Regions from separate parts of the Halomonas sp. JS92-SW72 genome, predicted to be linked through region 2. Evidence: predicted binding sites of a transcription regulator. Region 2 holds the regulator's gene; each other region holds the start of a gene.

What was found. Region 2 encodes sigma-54, which starts transcription at its own class of promoters, with help from an activator protein. Its sites were predicted from a motif close to TGGCACNNNNNTTGCTNT; they were not measured.
Region 1: a site for sigma-54 is predicted at 4,465-4,482, ahead of glnA (glutamate--ammonia ligase). Genes of this name have one in related genera too.
Region 3: a site for sigma-54 is predicted at 4,358-4,375, ahead of fliE (flagellar hook-basal body complex protein FliE). Genes of this name have one in related genera too.

The regions. Positions count from the first base shown of each region.
Region 1 covers NZ_CP032147.1:1,285,324-1,292,478, forward strand. The annotation lists gene typA (translational GTPase TypA) at 1-124, opposite strand, end outside; gene D1793_RS06135 (tripartite tricarboxylate transporter substrate binding protein) at 337-1,305, opposite strand; gene D1793_RS06140 (tripartite tricarboxylate transporter permease) at 1,416-2,933, opposite strand; gene D1793_RS06145 (hypothetical protein) at 2,935-3,402, opposite strand; gene D1793_RS06150 (hypothetical protein) at 3,542-4,087, opposite strand; gene glnA (glutamate--ammonia ligase) at 4,625-6,031, shown strand; gene D1793_RS06160 (DUF4124 domain-containing protein) at 6,200-6,766, shown strand.
Region 2 covers NZ_CP032147.1:584,785-591,939, forward strand. The annotation lists gene pmbA (metalloprotease PmbA) at 60-1,400, shown strand; gene D1793_RS02765 (HPr family phosphocarrier protein) at 1,620-1,889, opposite strand; gene rapZ (RNase adapter RapZ) at 1,892-2,812, opposite strand; gene ptsN (PTS IIA-like nitrogen regulatory protein PtsN) at 2,857-3,321, opposite strand; gene raiA (ribosome-associated translation inhibitor RaiA) at 3,329-3,637, opposite strand; gene D1793_RS02785 (RNA polymerase factor sigma-54) at 3,825-5,237, opposite strand; gene lptB (LPS export ABC transporter ATP-binding protein) at 5,392-6,117, opposite strand; gene lptA (lipopolysaccharide transport periplasmic protein LptA) at 6,126-6,632, opposite strand; gene lptC (LPS export ABC transporter periplasmic protein LptC) at 6,629-7,155, opposite strand, start outside.
Region 3 covers NZ_CP032147.1:1,744,686-1,751,840, forward strand. The annotation lists gene D1793_RS19410 (hypothetical protein) at 61-468, shown strand; gene D1793_RS08150 (peptidase S1) at 544-1,041, opposite strand; gene D1793_RS08155 (methyl-accepting chemotaxis protein) at 1,283-3,256, shown strand; gene D1793_RS08160 (flagellar protein FlaG) at 3,411-3,785, shown strand; gene fliE (flagellar hook-basal body complex protein FliE) at 3,853-4,182, opposite strand; gene fliF (flagellar basal-body MS-ring/collar protein FliF) at 4,452-6,182, shown strand; gene fliG (flagellar motor switch protein FliG) at 6,179-7,155, shown strand, end outside.

The DNA of each region.
Region 1 (7,155 bases), 700 kb from region 2:
GATCCAGGGTGCCGGACTGGCTGAGGAGCTTGTCGACCAGGGTGGTCTTGCCGTGGTCGACGTGGGCGATGATGGCAATGTTGCGCAGGTTGCTGACGTCGGTATGACTGGATGTCGTGCTCATGAGGTGTGTCTCACTGATATGTACGCACCTATGTACACGTTTTGTTAAGTACCCTAGGCGCGGGGCAGGGAATGTAGGGCGCGCATTGTACAGGCTCCCCCGGCCAGGTAATAGCGGATTCGCGCTTTCGATGGGCTGTCAACGCGAGACGGGCGCCCCGGGGCGCCCGTCATCGGGTCTCACCGGGCCCGGCGAGGCCGGGCCGGTGCGGCTCACTCCTGGCCGGGCAGGCCGCCGAGCTCCTCGATCAGCGCCTTGTAGCCCTCGATCTGGTCGCTGAGCAGCTGGGTCACCTCCTCCTCGGGCATCCAGGTCACCGGCATCAGGATGCGCTCCTCGGTGATCTCGATGAAGCGCGCGTCCTCGGTGGCCGCCTTGAGGGCCTCGGCCAGGCGCTCGACGTGGGCGTCCGGAGTGTTCTGCGGCACCATCGCCACGCGGATCTCGGCGGCGTTGATGTCGTAGCCGGCCTCCTGCAGGGTCGGGGCGTCGGGGAAGGCCACCAGGCGATCCTCGGCCAGGCTCAGCAGCACCGGCATCTCGCCGGTCTCGGCGTAGCCGGAGTGGGTGCCGCCGCTGTAGGCGAAGTCGACGTCGCCGGAGAGGATCAGCGGGGCCATGCCGGCGCCGCCGGAGGTGGGCACGATGCGCAGGTCGAGGCCCTCCTGCTGGGCGATGTACTCGATGATCATGCGGTCGAGCGCGGTCTGGGTGGCGTAGCTGGTACCCGGGTTCTCCTGGGCGTAGGCCACCAGGTCTTCCCAGCTGTCACCGAAGGGGCGGTTCTCGCCGGTGACGATGGCCGACTGGCCGAGGGTCACGCCGGCCACGTAGCGGAAGTCGTCGAGGTCGTAGGTGGTCTCGGAGGAGAGCGGGCCGAAGGTGATGGTCATGGAGGTGCCGAACACGAAGGTGTAGCCCTCGTCGCGGCTGTTGGCCAGGCGGGCCAGGGCCACGCCGCCGCCGGCGCCGGGCTGGTTGACCACGTTGACCGGCTGACCGAGCTCCTCGCTCATGATGTCGGCCAGCACCCGGGCCTGGATGTCGGTGCTGCCGCCGGCGCCCCAGCCGACCACCAGGGTCAGCGGCTTGCTCGGGAAGTCGTCGGCCTGGGCCAGGCCGGTGCCGGCGAGGGCCACGGCGGAGGCGAGAAGGGCGGAGCCCAGCAGTTTCACTTTCATGATCAGAACCTCACGGTTGCGTTGTTATGGAGCGTTATGGGGCGTCGTCGCTCGCGGTGGAGCGTTGCGATCGAAGTCGATCGCGGGGCGCCGGCACGGCCGGCGATCGGTCATGCCTTGGGCGCCTTGAGCCGCTTGCGCAGCCACTGGCGGTAGCTGCTCCAGCCCAGGTGCAGCGCCATCAGCACGGTGAAGATGACGAAGGCCAGGGCGATGGGCCGGTCGAGCAGGATGGCGATGTCGCCGCCGGAGAGGATCACCGACTGGCGCAGGTTCATCTCCAGCATCGGGGTCACGATGAAGGCCACCAGGAAGGTCACGAAGGAGTAGTCGAACTTCTTCAGGAAGTAGCCGAAGATCGCGAAGGCGAACACCGTGACCAGCCCGAAGGTGCCGTAGCCCTGGACCTGGATGCCGGCCAGGCACAGGAAGATCACCACCGGGATCACGATGTGGGCCGGCACGCTGGTGACCTTGGCGAAGAGGCGCAGGCCGTACCAGCCCACCGCCAGCATCAAGAGGCTTGCCACGATCATTCCCGAGAACAGGGTGAAGAGCATCTGAGGGTGGTCGCGCAGCATCAGCGGCCCCACCTGGATGCCATGGATCATGAAGGCCCCCACCAGCAGCGCCGCCGAGACGCTGCCGGGGATGCCCAGGCCGAACAGCGGGATATAGCTGGCCGGGATCACCGCGTTGTCCGAGGCCTCGGCGGCGGCGATGCCCTTGGGGTTGCCCTTGCCGAAGCTCTCCGGGTCCTTGTCGGTGCGCTTGGCCAGGCCATAGGCCATGAAGGCCCCCACCGACGGCCCCAGGCCCGGCAGCGCCCCCACGAAGGCCCCCACGCCGGTGCTCCTGAAGATGGTCGGCAGGGTGCCCTTGAACTCCGGCCAGGAGAGGTCGTCATCGGCCTCCTGGCCCAGCTTGATCACGCGGCCGCCCCTGTTGCGGCGGTACTCGTCGAGCTGCACGAACATCTCGGCCAGCGCCAGGGTCCCGATCACCAGCGGCAGGATCGGCACCCCCTCCATCAGCTCCGCATGGCCGAAGGTCAGGCGCATGGCGCCGGTCTCCGGGTCCAGTCCCACGGTGCCGAGGATCACCCCCATGCCGCCCGCGGCCAGGCCCTTGAGAAAGGAGCCCCCCGCCATGCCGGCGATGAACACCAGCGCGAAGAGCAGGATCGCGGCCAGCTCGTAGGGACCGAACTTCAGCGCGATCGACGCGAAGGGAATGGCCACCGCGATCAGCAGCAGGGTGGCCAGCAGGTCGCCGATCACCGAGGCCAGCAGGCCCACCTTGAGGGCCTTGCGCGGCTTGCCCGAGCTCGCCATGGGGTAGCCGTCCAGGCAGGTGGCCGCCGAGGAGGGCTCCCCCGGGGTGTTGAGCAGGATCGCCGAGACCGCACTGCCCGCCGCGGTGCCCTTGGAGAGCCCGATCAGGAAGGCGATGGCCGCATAGGCCGACATGTAGAAGGTCAGCGGAATGGCGATGGCGATGGCCACCGCCCGGTTGAGACCCGGGATCACCCCCACGATATAGCCGAGCAGCACACCGCCGAGGATGACCGCGATGGACTCGTAGTGCAGGGCGGCCGCGAAGGAGCCGAGGATGGCATCGAATCCCATCTCACACCACTCCTATGCGCATCAGGTGGACGGTCAGCACATAGAGGCCGCCGGTGGGAATGGCCGCGGTGAGGGCCAGCACATGCCAGCGCCGCTCGCCGAGGATCAGCAGCAGGCCGGCGATCATCGCCGGGGCCACCCAGGTCAGCGGCAGGCGGTCGATGGCCACGATGAAGGCCAGCACATAGAGAAAGGGCCAAGTCTGGTGCCAGAGGCCCAGCAGGTCGGGCCGGGCCACGAAGGGCTCGCGGGTGCGCAGCAGGGCGATGGCGCTGAGCAGGCTGAGGGCGAGGGCACAGACCAGCATGATCCAGGCGCCGAGGGTGGCCAGGGTGCGGGGGTGCATGCCGACGGCGAAGCCACGGCCGCCCCAGGTGGGAATGACCCAGGTGAGCAGGAGCACCGCGACGGCGGCAACGCCCAGGCCGGACCAGAAATTCTTGCGCTGGATGGAGGGGTTGGCGGTCATTTTTTGTCGTGTACGGCCGGTTGATCAGTAAAGTCCGTACCCTATCGGCGCCGGATGGCAGGCTCAATGCGTGCCTACGACGGGCAGTCAACGTATGCAGGATAGTCGATCGACGGTCGGTCGGGTCCGGCGGCCAGTGTCAGGCGTCGGTGGGCCTTGTCCGGGCACCGCAGGCGCGCAGGCGTTCCAGCAGCTCGTCCAGGGCGCCATCGTCCAGCTCGGGGTCGCAGCCGCCGATGCGATCGAACCAGGCGCGGGACAGGCACAGGCCTTCGCCACGGGGCAGGCGACTGATCCTGAGCCAGACCAGCAGGCGCCGCTGCGGGCCGCGCTGCAGGGAGGGGAGGAGGGCGACATCGGCCCGGCCTGCTGACACCTCGGCGGCCAGCCGGGAGAGCGTCTCGGCGCTGGAGACGCTGCCGATGCCGGGAAAGATCAGCAGCGGGCCAGGGCTGCGGGCGATGGCGTCGTTGAGGCGCTGCCCCAGGGGGGCGGGAATGACGCTGAGCAGGCGTGCACCGTAGCGGTGCGCCATGGGGGGCAGTCGGGCATCGCCGGTGTCGTCGATGATGGCCAGCGAGAAGGTCTCGGCACGCGCGAGCGGCGCCACGACCGCCAGCTGCCGAGGCAGGCGGGAGCCGGCGCTGCGGGCGTCGATCAGAATGCAGCCGGTGACGTCAGCCATGCGAACTCCGCTCCAGTAGGCCGCACCCTTGGGTCGTGGGTCGGCTGCCAGGAGTTCGCTGCCGGTACCTCGAGGGGTGGTGTAATGAAGTGTAGCCGTTAGTGACTCTAGGTATCAAAGGGGTTCGGTGGGAAATCTCTGGACGCTCCAGGATGGCGGTCCCCTCCGGGAGGGGCGCGGGACCTGCGATGCCTCGAGCGCCCTTCAGCGGTGCATTGGTGAATCATTTCGCACTTTCATGGTGCAAAGGATGGGGCTGGACGATGTTCCCGAGGGGCGCCCGGCGGGGCGTGATTCAGGCTGGTGCGCCGAGGTGTTTCGTTTTCATTTTTTAAATCAGCATGTTGCCCTTATTTTGCCGCATCGGGGTGCAGTGTTGGCATGAGGCGTGCATTGTATTGGGCAGCGTCGGAGAGAATGCCGGCTGCCGTGGGCAGGGTGTCCACGGCGTGCTACAACTTCGCAGTACCCCGAATTCGACGTATCCCGATCTCGCATCACCAAGGCTTCGAGCCAAGTTCAACCCTGGAGGACACCATGTCTGCCAAGACTCTCGCCCTGATTGAAGAACATGACGTGAAGTGGGTCGACCTGCGCTTCACCGATACCCGTGGCAAGGAGCAGCACGTCACCATCCCGGCCCGCGATGTGGACGAGGAGTTTTTCGAGAACGGCCAGATGTTCGATGGCTCTTCCATCTCCGGCTGGAAGGGCATCAACGAGTCCGACATGATCCTGCGTCCGGAAGACGGCACCGCCTTCCTCGACCCCTTCACCGAAGACGCCACCCTGGTGCTGCGCTGCGATATCATCGAGCCGGCCACCATGCAGGGTTACGAGCGTGACCCGCGCTCCATCGCCAAGCGCGCCGAGGCCTACCTGCAGTCCACCGGCCTGGGCGACACCGCCTTCTTCGGCCCCGAGCCCGAGTTCTTCATCTTCGACGAGGTGCACTGGAAGTCCGATATCGAGGGCTCCATGTACAAGATCACCTCCGAAGAGGGCGCCTGGGCCACCGACCGTTCCATCGAGGGCGGCAACCTGGCCCACCGCCCGCGGGTCAAGGGCGGCTACTTCCCGGTGCCCCCGGTCGATAGCTTCCACGATATCCGTGGCGCCATGTGCAACACCCTGGAGGCCATCGGCCAGACCGTCGAGGTGCACCACCACGAGGTGGCCAACGCCGGCCAGAACGAGATCGGCGTCAAGTTCAACACCCTGGTCAAGAAGGCCGACGAGGTCCAGGAACTCAAGTACGTGATCCACAACGTGGCCCATGCCTACGGCAAGACCGCCACCTTCATGCCCAAGCCGCTGGTCGGTGACAACGGCTCCGGCATGCACGTCCACCAGTCCTTCTGGAAGGATGGCAACAACCAGTTTGCGGGCGACGAGTACGCGGGTCTCTCCGAGATGGCCCTCTACTACATCGGCGGCATCATCAAGCACGCCCGTGCCCTGAACGCCTTCGCCAACGCCTCCACCAACTCATACAAGCGTCTGGTGCCGGGCTTCGAGGCGCCGGTGATGCTGGCCTACTCGGCCCGCAACCGCTCCGCTTCCATCCGCATCCCCTACACCGCCAGCCCCAAGGGCAAGCGCGTCGAGCTCCGCTTCCCGGACCCGACCGCCAACCCCTACCTGTGCTTCGCGGCGATGCTGATGGCCGGCATCGACGGCATCAAGAACAAGATCCACCCCGGCGACGCCATGGACAAGAACCTCTATGACCTGCCGCCGGAAGAGGGCAAGAAGGTGCCGACCGTGGCCCACAGCCTCGACCAGGCCCTGGATGCCCTGGACAAGGATCGCGCCTTCCTGACCGAGGGTGGCGTCTTCACCGATGACATGATCGATGCCTACATCGAGCTGAAGATGGAGGACGTGGAGCGCATTCGCATGACCACCCACCCCATCGAGTTCGACATGTACTACAGCTGCTGATGACGGCAGCGGCCAGGCGCGACGCGACCTGGCCCGGCATCGACGCCCCGGCGTTGATCGAAAAGGGGTTCCGCCATGGCGGAACCCCTTTATCTTGTTCACTATCCAAGCAGGGGTAAGGCAACACCATCCACAGACCGCCAGGAAGGCGGCACGCAGGGGGTATCCATGAACAAGGCCTTGATGGCCCTGGCGGTGGGGCTGTCGTTCAGCCTGGCGGCCCAGGCCCAGACGATCTATCGCACCACCGATGCCCAGGGCAACGTGGTCTTTACCGACAACCCGGACCGGGGCGGTGAGCAGGTGGAGCTGGCGCCGCTGACCGTGGTGCCCTCCAGCGGCGAGGTGCGCCGCGGCGAGCCGGCGCCACAGCTCGAGGCCAGCGGTGCCGCCGCGGCGACGGGCTCACCCGGCCAGCCCTTCATGCCCTACGACAGCTTCCGCATCCTCTCCCCCAGCCATGAGCAGGCCTTCCCGGTGGGGGCGGCGGGTAACGTGCCGGTGGAGCTGGGCATCCAGCCCGAGCTGCGCGAGGACCATCGCGTTCGCCTGCTGGTGGACGGCCAGGTGAGCCAGACGGCGATGCATACCACCGCCTTCATGGTGGCCAACATGAACCCCGGCGAACACGTGCTGCAGGCGGAGCTGCTCGATGGCAGCGGCGCCGTTCGCCATCGCAGCTCGCCGGTGACCATCTATGTGCACCGGGCCAGCGTCAACCGCCCCGCCGATTAGCTGCCCCCTCGCTGGGCGCCCTGGCCGTGGTGCCCGGACGGCAGCCCGAGGCCCTGTCGCCCCCCGCATGGCGACCGCTGGCCGCCCCATGGCGGCGGGCCGATCCACTCGCCCGTGAAGCCGCCGCCCCCGCCTGCCGAGGCGCCGTCGCCGCTACGTCGCGGTGCGGAATCGCTGCGACGGCTGCCCGACGATGACCCGCCGCTGCGCCGTCATGAGGAGCGCGGCACCTCCCGCTGAGCCCTTGCGGGGCACTCGGTGCACCGGCATCGTCCGTCGCGCCGTGCAGTCGTTCCTTTTCTGCACTATTTTGGTGCGACAAGGTGGCGATCCGCCGCCGCGGAGCCCCTGGCGGTGGGCCTTGCGAGTCTGGCGCGCTTCTTGCAATC
Region 2 (7,155 bases):
GGCTTGAGCGCAACATCACGAAGAGTTGGCCCGCGGGGCCGGCAGACGAGGAGAGACCCATGACACAGGCATTCGATGCCGCCGCCCAGCAGGCCCTGCTGGAGACCCGCGCCCAGATGGCCCTGGAGCTGGCCCGTCGGCTCGGCGCCGACGCCTGCGAGGTGGGCGCCAGCGTCGACCAGGGCGTCGGCGTGAGCGTGCGTGAGGGCGAGGTGGAGACGGTGGAGCTCTCCCGGGACCAGGGCATCGCGGTGACGGTCTACGTGGGCAAGCGCAAGGGCAGTGCCTCCTCCACCGACGCCGGGGAGGCGTCGATCCGTGCGGTGGTGGAGAAGGCCCTGGCCATCGCTCGCCACACCGGCGAGGACCCCGCATCGGGGCTGGCCGACGCCGAGCTGATGGCGCGTGAGCTGCCCGACCTCGACGTCCACCACCCCTGGCCACTCTCCACCGAGGAGGCCATCGAGCTGGCACTGGCCTGCGAGTCCGCCGGCCGTCGCCGCCCGGGCATCATGAGCTCCGACGGCGCCTCGCTCTCCAGCGGCGAGGGCGTGCGAGTCTACGCCAACAGCCACGGCTTCCTGGGCAGCCAGCGCGGCAGCCGCCACTCGCTCTCCTGCATGCTGATCGCCCAGGACGAGAGCGGCATGCAGCGCGACTACGACTACACCAGTGCCCGCCATCCCCGCGACCTGCTGGCGCCCGAGCGGGTGGGCGAGAGCGCCGCCGAGCGCACCCTGCGCCGCCTGGGGGCCGGTCGTCCGGCGACGGGGCGAATGCCGGTGCTGTTCGATCCCACCCTGGCGGGGGGGCTGGTCGGCTCGCTGATGGGGGCCATCGCCGGCGGGGCCCTCTATCGCCAGGCCTCCTTCCTCTGCGACCGTCTCGGCGATGCGCTCTTCCCCGAGTGGTTCAGCCTTCAGGAGCGCCCCATGGAGAGGGGCGCCATGGCCAGTTCGCCCTTCGACGGCGACGGTGTGCAGACCCGTGACAACGTCTTCATCGAGCAGGGGCGCCTGGCCAGCTACATGCTCTCCGCCTACAGCGCTCGGCGGCTGGGGATGCAGACCACCGGCAACGCCGGGGGCGCGCGCAACCTGCGCATCGAGGCGCCGCTGGCCTCGCGCGAGGAGCTGCTCTCGCGCATGGGGCGCGGGGTGCTGGTCACCGAGCTGATGGGGCAGGGGGTCAACGCCGTGACCGGAGACTACTCCCGCGGGGCGGCAGGCTTCTGGGTGGAGAGTGGCGAGATCCAGCACCCGGTGGAGGAGTTCACCATCGCCGGCAACCTGGAGGCGATGTTCAAGGGCCTGGCCGGCATCGGCAGCGATACCGACACCCGCGGCAGCATCCATACCGGCAGCTGGCTGATCGACGAGATGACCGTCGCCGGCAGCTGAGGCTCGGGTATCCTCCCTCGCCCGAGGCTGCGCTCACGATCCCGGGAATGAAACCCTGACACTTCGCTTGCGTCTTGCGGGTCGGGCCGGAACAAGGTCCCTCTTGCCGACCCTGAATCGGCTTCCCTGCCGATTCACCCGCGACGCCGCACTCGTGGTCAGCATTCCCGGGTAGATATCGTTTCGCTGCCGCCTCGAGCGCTTTCTCGCTGACCGCAGCTATTCATCCTCGTGAAAGCGAGCCTCGAACAGCGCCTCTATGGCGTCGAGGGCCGCCTCGGCGTCCTCGCCCTCGGCGGTCACCGTGAGCTCGGTGCCGCAAGGAGCGGCGAGCATCAGCAGCGACATGATGTTGGCGGCGTCGCCGCGCATGGGCCCGTTGGCCACGCTGATGGAGGCGGCGAAGGGCTGGCAGCACTGCACCAGCTTAGTGGCGGCGCGCGCATGCAGGCCGCGCTTATTGCTCAGGGTCAGCTTGCGTTGCGGCACGCTCAACTTCCTTGATGAGGTGTGACGTCGGTCGCCGGGTCCGGCAACGGGGGCAGGGTGTCATGGATGCCCAGCTCGCGATGGCGCAGCCGGACCAGGGGGTGGGAGGCGGCCAGGCTCGCGGCCAGGCGCTCCGCCAGGTAGACCGAGCGGTGCTGGCCGCCGGTGCAGCCGATGGCCACCGTGAGGTAGCTGCGGTGGCTGGCCAGGTAGGCGGGCAGCCAGCGCTCCACCCAGGCCTGGATATCGGCGCGCATCGCCTCCACCAGGGGGTAGGTCTCGAGGAACTCGATGACCGGCGCGTCGCGGCCGGTGCTGGCGCGCAGCTGCGGGTCCCAGTAGGGGTTGGGCAGGCAGCGCGCATCGAACACCAGGTCGGCGTCCAGCGGCACGCCGCGCTTGAAGCCGAAGGACTCGAAGGTCAGGGTGAGCTGGTCGGGCTGGTGGCGGGCCACCTGGTCGGCGATACGGCGCCTCAGTTCGTGGACCGATAGCCGTGAGGTGTCGATGACCAGGTCGGCCAGGTCACGGATTTCGGCGAGGGCCAACTCCTCGGAATCGATCGCCTCGGCGAGCGTCATCTGGCTGTCCCGGGTCAGCGGATGGCGGCGCCGGGTGGCAGAGTAGCGCTCGAGCAGGATGCGCGCATCGGTGGTCAGGTAGATCACCTGGCAGGCGATGCCGCGGGCCTGGAGCGCCTGCAGCTGGGCGGGAAAGCTCTGCAGGGCCTGGGGCAGGTTGCGGGCGTCGATGCTGACGGCGATGGAGGAGCGTGGCGACTCCGAGCTGCCCAGTTCATCGACCAGCGAGCCGAGCAGCATGGCCGGGAGGTTGTCGATAGCGTAGTAGCCGAGATCCTCCAGGGCCTGCAGCGCGATCGACTTGCCCGAGCCGGAGCGGCCGCTGATGATCACGAGCTGCATGGGGGATCTCCTGGTCGTCAATCTGGCCGGGCGGCCCGTGGGCGCTACCCCTGCCGTCGAATCGCCTCGATGAGCCGTTCGTGGAGCTCGCGCTGGCTTTCGCTGCGGCGCAGCCCGCTGCGGGTGTCGGCGTCGTTCATCACCCCGGCCACTTGGGCAAGCAGGGCGAGGTGGGCGTCGTCGGCCTCCTCGGGGACCAGCAGCACGAACACCAGGTCGACGGGTTCGCCGTCGATGGCGTCGAAGTCCACCGGCTCGGCCAGCTTCAGGAAGCCGGCGATGGGGGCCTTGCAGTGAGGGCTTCTGGCGTGGGGGATGGCCACCCCGTTGCCGATGCCGGTGCTGCCCAGGCGCTCGCGCCCGATCAGCCGGCTGAACACCTCCTGGCTGTCGAGGCTTGGCGTATTCTGTGCGATGAAGGTGCTGAAGAACTCCAGCACCCGTTTCTTGCTGCCCCCGGGTACGCCGAACAGGGTGCGCTCCGGGGGCAGGATGGCTTCCAGTGACATGATGGGCTCAGCGAGCGCCGGCGCCCTGGGCGCGGGCCTGGGCCTTCTCCTTGTGCTTGACCAGCTGGCGATCCAGCTTGTCGGCCAGAGCGTCGATGGCGGCGTACATGTCACCGTCCTGGGCTTCGGCATGCAGGTCGGCGCCGGCGGCATGCAGGGTGCAGGCGGCGTGCTGGCGCTCCTTCTCCACGGACAGGGTCACCTGCACGTTGGTGATGTTGTCGTAGTGGCGCTCCACGCGAGCCAGCTTCTCGTCCACATAGCCACGCAGGGCATCGGTCAGTTCCACATGATGGCCGGTGATATTGACTTGCATGACACGCTCCTTGCTCGTTGGTTGTGGGTCGATTGTAACCCTTTTTCCTGCCTTGCATACCCCCCGGTCTGCCGCCGCCGCGGCGGGCCTGATGCAGGTCAGCGAAGCGCGGGCGGGTGGCGGTTGGCACGCGACGCAGCCGGCGTTCCGGGGCATGCTGGGAGATGGGGTCGGTGCCGCGCTGGCATCATCTCAGCCGCTTGCGCTCGCTGGAGGAGGGGATGCCCATCGCCTCGCGGTACTTCGCTACGGTCCGGCGGGCCACCTGGATGCCGGCCTCCTCGAGCAGGGCCACCAGCTTGCTGTCGGAGAGCGGCTTGCGCGGCGGCTCCTCCTGGATCAGCTTGCGGAGCCGCGCGCGGATGGCGGTGCTGGAGTGGGCGTCGCCCTCGCCGTTGCCGCCCACCTGGCTGGAGAAGAAGTACTTCAGCTCGAACACCCCTCGGGGGGTGTGGATGTATTTCTGGGTGGTGACCCGGGAGATGGTCGATTCGTGCATCTCCACGGCCTGGGCGATATCGGCCAGGATCAGCGGCTTCATCGCCTCCTCGCCCTGCTCCAGGAAGTCGAGCTGGCGGGCCATGATCTCGCGGCCCACCCGCAGCAGGGTGTCATTGCGGCTGGAGAGGCTCTTCATCAGCCAGCGCGCCTCCTGCAGGTGGTCCTTGAGGAACTGGTTGTCCTGGCTCTTGTCGGCGCGGCGGATCAGCGCCGCGTAGTCGGGCTGGATGCGCAGACGGGGCAGCGCCTCCTGGTTGAGCTCCACGTGCCAGCCGCGGCTGTCCTGGCGTGCCACCAGGTCGGGGATCACGTAGTCGTTCTCGAGGCTGGCGTAGGCGCTGCCGGGGCGCGGGTCCAGGGAGCGGACCAGGGCGATGGCCGTTTCCAGGGCGTCGTCGTCGAGGCCGAGGCGGCGCTTGAGCAGGCGGCGGTCGTCGCCGGCCAGGGCCTCGAGGAACTGGCGCACCAGGCGGCGCGCCTGGGGTAGCAGCGGGGTGTCGTCGGGCAGGGCGGCGAGCTGCAGCATCAGGCACTCGCGCAGGTCCCGGGCGAAGACGCCGGTGGGCTCGAACTGCTGCAGGCGCAGCAGCACCTGCTCCACCTCGGCGCTGCGCAAGCCGCCGAGCCCCTGGGACTTGAGGCCGTCGCGGATCTCGTCGAGGGGTTGCGCCAGGTAGCCCGCGCTGTCCACGGCATCGATCAGGCTCTCGGCGATCTGCTGCTCGCGGGGGTCGAGGTCGGTCATCGCCAGTTGCCAGGCCAGGTGGCCCTGCAGGCTCTGTGCGCTCGCCTCGCGCTCGAAATCGGGGCCCTCGCCGCCGGCCGGCGCCCCCAGGTCCTGGTAGGTGTCCGACCAGTCGCTGTCGGTGCTGAGTTCGTCGGGAATCTCGCTGGCCCAGTCGTCCTCGGGGGCCTCGCTCACCGTCTGCTCGCCGAAGCCCTCATCGAGCTCCAGCATGGGGTTGGACTCCAGCGCCTGCTGGATCTCCTGGCGCAGGTCGAGGGTGGAGAGCTGCAGCAAGGCAATGGCCTGCTGCAGCTGGGGCGTCATGGTCAGCTGCGTGCCGACGCGGAGCTGAAGGGAGGCTTTCATGGCCATCGTGATCGTCTGCCCTCTTGTGCCGGGAAGTGGCCGTAAGGCCTCACCCTAGCGCGGCCGACGCGGGCATGCAAGCGCTTGTTAAGCAACTTCTGTGCCACCCGCAATCACCATGCCGTCATCGAATAACGACAGACATATCAGAGGATTGTGCTCAGAGCCGGAAATCTTCGCCCAGGTAGACCTCGCGCACCCGCTGGTTGGCGAGGATCGCCTCGGCGTTGCCCTCGGCGATGATCTTGCCGTCACCGACGATGTAGGCGGTGTCGCAGATATCCAGGGTCTCGCGCACGTTGTGGTCGGTGATCAGCACGCCGATGCCGCGGGCCTTGAGCTGGCGGATGACCCCCTTGATCTCGCCCACCGAGATGGGGTCGACGCCGGCGAAGGGCTCGTCGAGCAGGATGAAGGCGGGCTCCGTGGCCAGAGCCCGGGCGATTTCCACCCGCCGTCGCTCGCCGCCGGAGAGGCTCATGCCGAGGTTGTCGCGGATATGGGTCACGTGAAACTCCCCGAGCAGCTGCTCGAGGCGGGCGCGGCGCCCCTCGCGGTCGAGATCCTTGCGGGTCTCGAGGATCGCCATGATGTTGTCGGCCACCGACAGCTTGCGGAAGATCGACGCCTCCTGGGGCAGGTAGCCGATGCCGGCCCTGGCGCGCTGGTGCATGGCGGCCCGGGACAGGTCCAGGTCGTCGATGGCCACCTCGCCGGCATCGGCGCGCACCAGCCCCACGATCATGTAGAAGGAGGTGGTCTTGCCGGCGCCGTTGGGGCCGAGCAGGCCGACGATGCTGCCCTGGCGGATGGCCAGGCTGATGTCCTGGACCACGCGGCGACGCTTGTAGCTCTTGGCCAGGTGGCGGGCATGGAGGGTCTTCATGGGCGGCCTTACTGCTCGGGCTGAAGGGTCATGCGGATGCGCTGGCGCCCTTCGACGCCCTCGCCCTCGCTGCGGGCCTGGACCACGCGGCGGTCGAGGAAGTACTCCAGGTAGCCGCCGTCGAAGGTGTCACCGCCCTGGTGCAGCTCGGCGCGGTCGATCAGTTCCATGCGCCGCTCGGCCACGTGGTAGATGATGGTGCGGCCCCAGCCACGCACCATGGGCTCTGCGGGATCGGGCTGCTGCTCCAGATAGGCGCGCTCGCCGGTGGCGATGGCGCGGGAGAGCTGGCCCTGGGCGTTGCGCTGGATCTCCACCCGCTCGCCGGTCAGGCGCATGCTGCCCTGGCGGATATCCACCTCGCCGGTATAGACGGCGGTGCCGGCGCGGTCGTCCAGGTCGAGCCGGTCGGCCTCCACCTCGATGGGGGCCTCGGCATCGCGGCCCTGGGCCAGGGTCGGCGCGGCGACCAGCGGCAGCAGCAGGCAGAGCAGCAGGGCGGAGGTTCGCTTCATGGCTGGGGGTCCTCTCGGGTCTCGGGCGGATGGTGGCCGCGCACATTGTCGGTCAGTCGGGCACGGTTGTCATGGAGCCAGGCGTCGAAGCGCTCGCCGCTCATGCGTTGGGGGGGCTGCTGGAGCAGGGCCGGGGTGTCGCTCCAGGCGTGGCCGCTCTCGGCGTCGTAGTGGAGCACCTCGGTGTCGAGCTGCCAGCGCTCCTCGGGGGCGTGGAGTCGGGCGCTGCCGGAGAGGGTGAGCGGGTTGCCGCCGGGACCCAGCACGCCGCTGTCGGCCTCGGCCAGCCACACTCTGCCTGCGTTGTCGTAGAGCCGTGCGTCGGGGGTCTCGAGGCGGGTGACGTCGTCGTGGGGCGTGTGCACCAGGCGTGGCGTCTCGATGCGCTGATGGGCTCGCCCCTCGCCGTCGAAGCGGGTCAGTCGCGCCCCCTCCAGGTAGAAGTCCGGCTCGCCGGCTTCGTCCCGCGGGACCGCGCCGGGCTCCCTGACGCTGCGCGAGTCGAGCAGCACCAGCATGCCCC
Region 3 (7,155 bases), 1.2 Mb from region 2:
GGGCTCGCCAGGCAACGGCGTGCCCCTGTCCTGAAACTGCTATGCAAGGGAAACGATTCAATGAAGAAATGGATGGCCGCCGGCCTCACCGCCGGCGCCATGCTCCCGGACATGGAAGCCAACGTGCGCGGCCGCGCCAACGGCAATCAGACCATCGACGTTGGCGGCCAGCCCTTCGACAGCGACGCAGTCGGCGAGATTCGCGGCAAGCTGACCATCGCCGACGGGGTGAGCCCCTATGCCGGCATTGGCTGGCGCAGCTCCCACCGAAGCGGCCTTGGCGCCTTCTCCGCGCTGGGCGTGATGGCCACCTACGTGGACGCCTCGCTCATCTCCGCCGAGAATTTCGAGGGAACTAACGATGATTTCCGACAGGCCCTGCGCCGTGAGGAGCGAGACCTGAAGAACGACGCCGAGAAGCTCGAAGTCTACCCGGTGGCCATCATCGGCATCAGCTACACCTTCTGACAGGCCTTCGCCATCGGAAGAAGAAGGCCCGGCATAGCCGGGCCTTCTGGCTTGCGGCCGGGAGCCCGAGCGGCCTCAGAACGGGTTGAGCTCGGTGATCCGCAGCGTCGCGGCACGCAGCTCGCTGCTGCCGTGCACGCCGACCCAGATGTTGTAGTAGCCGCTCAGCGGGTTCTGGAAGATCAGCGCGGGATCCAGGCCGCTGAAGTCGTCGTTGCAGTACCAGCGCCCATCAGGCCCATTGACCACCAGGGTGGTATCGCTGTCGGAGACAACGTGGATATAGAGCGGAGAGTTGGCGGCCTGGTAGTTGAGATCCACATCCGGCGCGCTGGCGTTGATGTAGCCTGTGCAGCCGGGGCCGAGCTCGTGGCCAACCTCATCACCGCCGCCCGCCTGCAGCTGCCGCTCCCACGGGTCCGGCACGAAGCCGGCGGCAAGCGTGACCGTGTCATAGAGCGGCGCCGCTCGCCAGTCCGGCTGGCCACTTCCCTTGGCCCAGGCAGCAGCACTCAGCGAAAACGCCAGCGCGGCGCAGACGGCCGCTGCATTCACCGTTCTTTGTCTCGTCATTATCGGAGTTCCTTGCGTAGCCGGATCGATCCGTCCGGTTGCCGCAAGATACGACATTACCGAGAGCGAATGAATAGACGCACGGACCGCCCTCCGCCGGCTCAGGCGTGGCGAGTAGGGCGGCGCATTTTTGACCTGGGTCATCGTCGATATCGGTAGCTACCTGTACGCCTAAAGCCCAAAGGCACACTGCCGATACCGCTTTCAGACAGGCTGCCTGCCACCCTCTGGAGAAACCTTGATGACCCACCTTCTTCACCGCATCCCCATGGGCAGGAAGTTCCTGCTTACCCTGCTGCTGCCGCTGCTGGCCCTGGCCTGGTTCGCGGGCAGCGGCATCCTAGAGCGCCAGCGCCTGGCCGCCAACATGGCCGAGCTGGAGGGGCTGGCCATACTCGCCCATCGCGCCGGCGACCTGGTGCATCAGATGCAGCGCGAGCGCGGCATGACCTCGGGCTACCTGGGCAGCCAGGGCGGCGAGTTCGGCAACCGCCTGGCGGCTCAGCGCGCGCAGACCGATGCCCAGATCGCGGTCCTGCGTGATGACATCGGCAGCATGGAGAACCGCCTGGACGAGCGGATGCAGGGCCGGCTCGACCGGGTGCAGCAGCTGCTGGCGAGCCATGAGGGCATTCGCCAGCGGGTCGACGGCCTGGCGATCGGCGCCGAGGAGGCGATCGGCCACTACACCGCCATCAACGGCGAGCTGATGACCCTGGTCGGACGCATGACCCAGCGCACCGAGGCCGCCAGCATCACCCGCGGGCTCTCCACCTACTACGCCCTGCTGAAAGCCAAGGACCTGGCGGGCATCGAGCGCGCCCTGCTCACCAACGCCTTCGGGGCCAACGTGATGCGCGCCCCCGCCCACCAGCGCCTGCTCTCGCTGGTCGGCGAGGAGGCGGCCTTCCTGGAGACCTTCGACAGCCTGGCGAGCGCCAGCCTTCGCGAGCGGCTGGCCGAGGCGCTGAGCGGTCCGGAGATCGAACGTCTGCTGCCGCTGCGCCAGGTGGCCGTGGAGCGTGGTGTAATGGGTGGCTTCGAGGTCGATGCCGAGCAGTGGTTCGACTGGCAGACGGTCAAGATCGAGCGCCTGCGCGAGGTGGAGAACGCGGCGATCGGTGAGGTCGAGACGGCCGCAGCGGCCCTGCGCCAAGAGGCGCGCCAGGACCTGATCGCCTACGCCGTGGTGACGCTTGTCGCCGCGGGCCTGGCCATCCTCTTTGCCTTCCTGGTGGTGCGCAGCATCACGCGCTCCCTGCGCCTCGCCCTCGAGGATATCGAAAGCCGCGGCGGTGATCTGACCCGGCGCCTGCCGGTGCTCGGCACCGACGAGCTCAGCCGCCTCTACCGGGCGTTCAACGACTCCACCGACGCCACCGAGCAGCTGGTGGCCAACATCCGCCGCGGGGCTCTCTCGGTGGAGGTCGCCAGCGGCGAGATCGCCCAGGGCAACCAGGACCTGGCCCAGCGCACCGAGGAGCAGTCCGCCTCCCTGGTGGAGACCGCCTCGAGCATGGAGCAGATCACCGCCACCGTGCGCCAGACCGCCGACAACGCCCACGCCGCTCGCACCATGACCGGCGAGACCGCCGAACACGCCCGAGCCGCCAACGAGGTGGCCCTGCAGGCCAGCGCGGCGATGGAGCAGATCCATACCGCCAACCAGGAGGTGACCTCCATCGTCGCGGCGATCGACAACATCGCCTTCCAGACCAACCTGCTGGCGCTCAACGCCTCGGTGGAGGCGGCCCGCGCCGGCGAGCACGGGCGCGGCTTCGCGGTGGTCGCCCAGGAGGTGCGCAAGCTGGCCAGCCGCAGCGCCGAGGAGGCCGAACAGATCCGCCACCTGATCAGCACCAACGTGGCGCGCATCGACGAGGGCGAGCGGCTGGTGCGCACCACCGGCGAAACCCTGGCCGAGATCACCCGGCAGGTAGAGAAGGTCGCCGAACTGGTGGCCGAGATGGCAGCGGCCACCGGCGAGCAGTCGGCTGGCATCGAGCAGATCAACCAGGCGGTCTCCCAGCTCGAGGAGGTGACCCAGCAGAACGCCGCCCTGGTGGAGCAGGTGTCGGCCGCCAGCCGCTCGCTGGACGACCAGGCCAGCGACATGGCCCGGCTGATCGGCCAGTTCAAGGTAAGCGAGAGCGCTTCGCTGCCCACCGCCTGGGCGCCCACCGCCTCCAGCCAGCACGAACCCGCCTTCTCGTAGGCCTTCAGGCTGACGTCAAGGCACCCGGGGGCGGCCGAGCTAAAGCTCTGCCGCCCCCGTGCCGATAGATAAGGAGAAGCGATTGATTCAGAGGGTGCCGCGGCAGCATGCCGGGGTATCTCGCCTAGAACAACGTCCGCCAAGGAACCGTGCCATGAGCTCACCTCTCTATGATGCCTCCAGCGTCACCGCCGTCAGTCCCGCCCTGCAGGGGCTGACGCCCCGCCAGCAGATGGAACGCGTGCTGGAGACCGCCCTGCCCGCCGCCGGCGGCGTCCTCGCCCAGGCGGAAAGCGGCCAGGTGCCGCCCAGCCGCGGTGAGCTGGTCGAGCCGATCCAGCGCATCAACGAGGTGATGCGCCACTACGGGGTGCAGTTCGAGCTGGGAGAGGTGGAGTCGCGAGTGGTGACGCGCATCGTCGACCGCGAGAGCGGCGATGTGATCCGCCAGATCCCCTCGGAGGAGGTGCTGCGGGTGGCGGAGCGCCTCGGCGAGGTGCAGGGGCGGCTGCTCAGCCTGGAAGCCTAGCGGGTGTTTGCTCAATGAGGATCTTGAGCACCGCCGGCTGACTGGATATCGAGCGCAGCAGGCAGTATCACACCTGCATGTTCATCACGTCCTTGTAGGCCGTCACCAGGCGATTGCGCACCTGGGTGCCCATCTGGAAGGCCACGCTGGCCTTCTGCATGTCCACCATCAGATCATTGAGCTCCACGCCGGGGTCACCGGCCTGGAAGGCCTGCGCCTTGGCCGCGGAGACCTGCTGCAGGCGGTTGATGCGCTGGATCGACGCCTGCAGCTCCCCGGCAAAGCCCCCCGCCCCCACCTGAGTGGAGACCTGCTGTCCCTTGGCCGACTGGCCGGCGGCCTGGGTCGCCAGGCTCTGCATCTGGGTCAGGGCGGACTGAATGGCCGGTGAACTCATGAATACGCCTCGCCTGCTGCTGTTCTGATTGACGGTAGTCGATGGCTGACAAGGCTAGCACCGGGTGGCTCGCCGCCATCGGGGCAAATGCCGATGAAAAGGGGGGCTTATTCCGGATTAGGGGTCGACGGCGACAAGGATAATGGCGTCCATCACAGTTCCGACTGCCGCCAGGGCAGCCAATCGCGAGCCATGGACGCCGATAATGCCTTTTTCTTCCATGACAGTGGCCTTCGTCATTGCTCATGCCGACCCTCGGGGTGGCGTGAATGAGTAATGGCGCCCAGGCCACCGGCACCCAGGACAGTTCCTCTCGCCAGGGGGCCAAGCCCTCCGGCGGCGTCGAGCGCATGCTGCAGCAGCTGCGCGGCAATCCGCTGATCCTGCTGATGGTCGCCGGCGCCGCCTGCGTGGCCATCATCGTGGCGCTGCTGATGTGGGCGCGTGCGCCCGACTATCGCGTGCTCTACAGCAATCTCTCCGACGCCGATGGCGGCCGCATCGTCAGCGAGCTGGAGAGCCGCGGCGTGCCCTACCGCTTCAGCCAGGGCGGCCAGGCCCTGCTGGTACCGACCGACCAGGTGTTCGGCCTGCGCCTGCAGCTGGCCGAACAGGGCCTGCCGCGCGGCGGCAACGTCGGCTTCGAGCTGCTCGATGACCAGGCCTTCGGCATCAGCCAGTTCGCCGAGCAGGTCAACTTCCAGCGCGGCCTGGAGGGCGAACTGGCGCGCTCCATGGAGTCGCTGGGCCCGGTGGAGCGGGCCCGCGTGCACCTGGCGCTGGCGCGCCAGTCGGTCTTCGTGCGCGACCGCGAGCCGGCCAAGGCCTCGGTCATCCTCACCCTGCACCCCGGCCGCCTGCTCAGCGATGGCCAGGTGAGCGCCATCGTGCACATGGTGGCCAGCAGCGTGCCGGAGCTCTCCGCCGAAGACGTCACCGTGGTGGACCAGAGCGGGCGCCTGCTCTCGACCCAGGTCGCCGGCCGCCACGACCTGGATGGCTCCCAGCTCGACTATATCGACGAGGTGGAGCGCTCCTTCCAGCGCCGCATCGAGAACATCCTGGTGCCGCTGCTGGGCCAGGGCAACGTGCGTGCCCAGGTGGCGGCCCAGATCGACTTCTCGCGCCGCGAGGAGACCGCCGAGCGTTACGGCCCCAACCAGCCGCCCAACGAGGCGGCGGTGCGCAGCCGTCAGGGCAGCGTCTCCTACAACGGCGACGAGGGTCTCGCCCAGGGCATCCCCGGAGCGCTGAGCAACACACCGCCGGGCACCGCGCCCTCCCCCATCGAGCTTGCCGAGGGCGAGGAGGGGGAGGACGCCGAGGCCCAGCAGGCCGCCCTTCAGGCCATCAACACCCTGCGCCAGGATGAGGTCGTCAACTACGAGGTCGATCGCAGCGTTTCCCACGTCCAGCACCGCCTGGGGCAGGTGGAGCGCCTGACGGCGGCGGTGGTGGTCAACTACCGCGATGACATCGATGAGGAGGGGGCGCGGGTACGCGTGCCACTCACCGAGCTCGAGATGGCACAGATCGAGCGCCTGGTGCGCCAGGCCATGGGCTTCTCGGTGGCCCGCGGCGACGAGATCGAGGTGGTCAACAGCCGCTTCTCGCTCGCTACCGAAGAGCAGCACCAGCTGGAGTGGTGGCAGTCCCCCGAGATCCAGGCGCTGGCGCTCTCCATCGGCCGCTACCTGCTGGTGGCCCTGGCCGCCCTGCTGCTCTACCTGCTGATCCTGCGCCCGCTGATCAAGCGTTACACGCAGCCCCCGGTGGCCGTCGCGGCCCCCGGCGCCACCCTGCAGGTTCAGGTCGGCGATGACGAAGAGAAGTCGACCAAGGCCGCCGCCGCGGATGCCGACGACACCTACGAGCCGCCGCGCAAGCGCCGCCGCAAGGGCTCGGAGTACGAGCAGAACCTCAGCGACCTGCGCGAGATGGCCCAGGAGGATCCCCGCATGGTGGCGATGATCGTGCGCAGCTGGATGAACAAGGAATGAACAAGCCACTGAACATAAGCGGCGCTCGGCGCAGCGCCATCCTGCTGCTGGCCCTCGACGAGGACAGCGCGGCCGAGGTGTTCAAGTACCTCTCGGCCAAGGAGATCCAGCTGATCAGCGCCGAGATGGCGCGCCTCGACCAGGTCTCCCATGACGAGATGCGCCAGGTGCTGGCTGACTTCCACGCCGAGACCGAGGAGTTCATCGCGCTGAACCTGAACTCCAGCGAGCATATCCGCTCGGTGCTGACCAAGGCGCTGGGCAGCGAGCGCGCCTCCAGCCTGATCGAGGACGTGCTGGAGAGCTCCGGCGCCAGCTCGGGCATCGACGCCCTGAACCTCATGGAGGCCTCCATGGTGGCCGAGCTGATCCGCGACGAGCATCCGCAGATCATCGCCACGGTGCTGATCCACCTGGAGCGCCACCAGGCCGCCGACGTGCTGGAGCTGTTCGACGACAAGCTGCGCAACGACGTGGTGCTGCGTATCGCCACCTTCAGCGGCGTGCAGCCGGCCGCCCTGCAGGAGCTCACCGAGGTGCTCTCCGGCATGCTCGACGGCCAGAACCTCAAGCGCAGCAAGATGGGCGGCGTGAGAACCGCCGCCGAGATCCTCAACCTGATGAACTCCAGCCAGGAGGAGGCCGTCATCGAGACGGTGCGCGCCCACAGCGAGGACCTGGCCCAGAAGATCATCGACGAGATGTTCCTGTTCGAGAACCTCATGGATCTCGACGACCGCAGCATCCAGCTGGTGCTCAAGGAGATCGACACCAACTCCCTGGTGGTGGCCCTCAAGGGCGCCCCCGAGGCGCTCATGGACCGCTTCCTGCGCAACATGTCCCAGCGTGCCGCCGACCTGGTGCGCGAGGACATGGAGGCCCGCGGCCCGATCCGCATCTCCCAGGTGGAGGCCGAGCAGAAGGCGATCCTTCAGATCGTCCGCCGCCTGGCCGACAGCGGGGAGATCGTGCT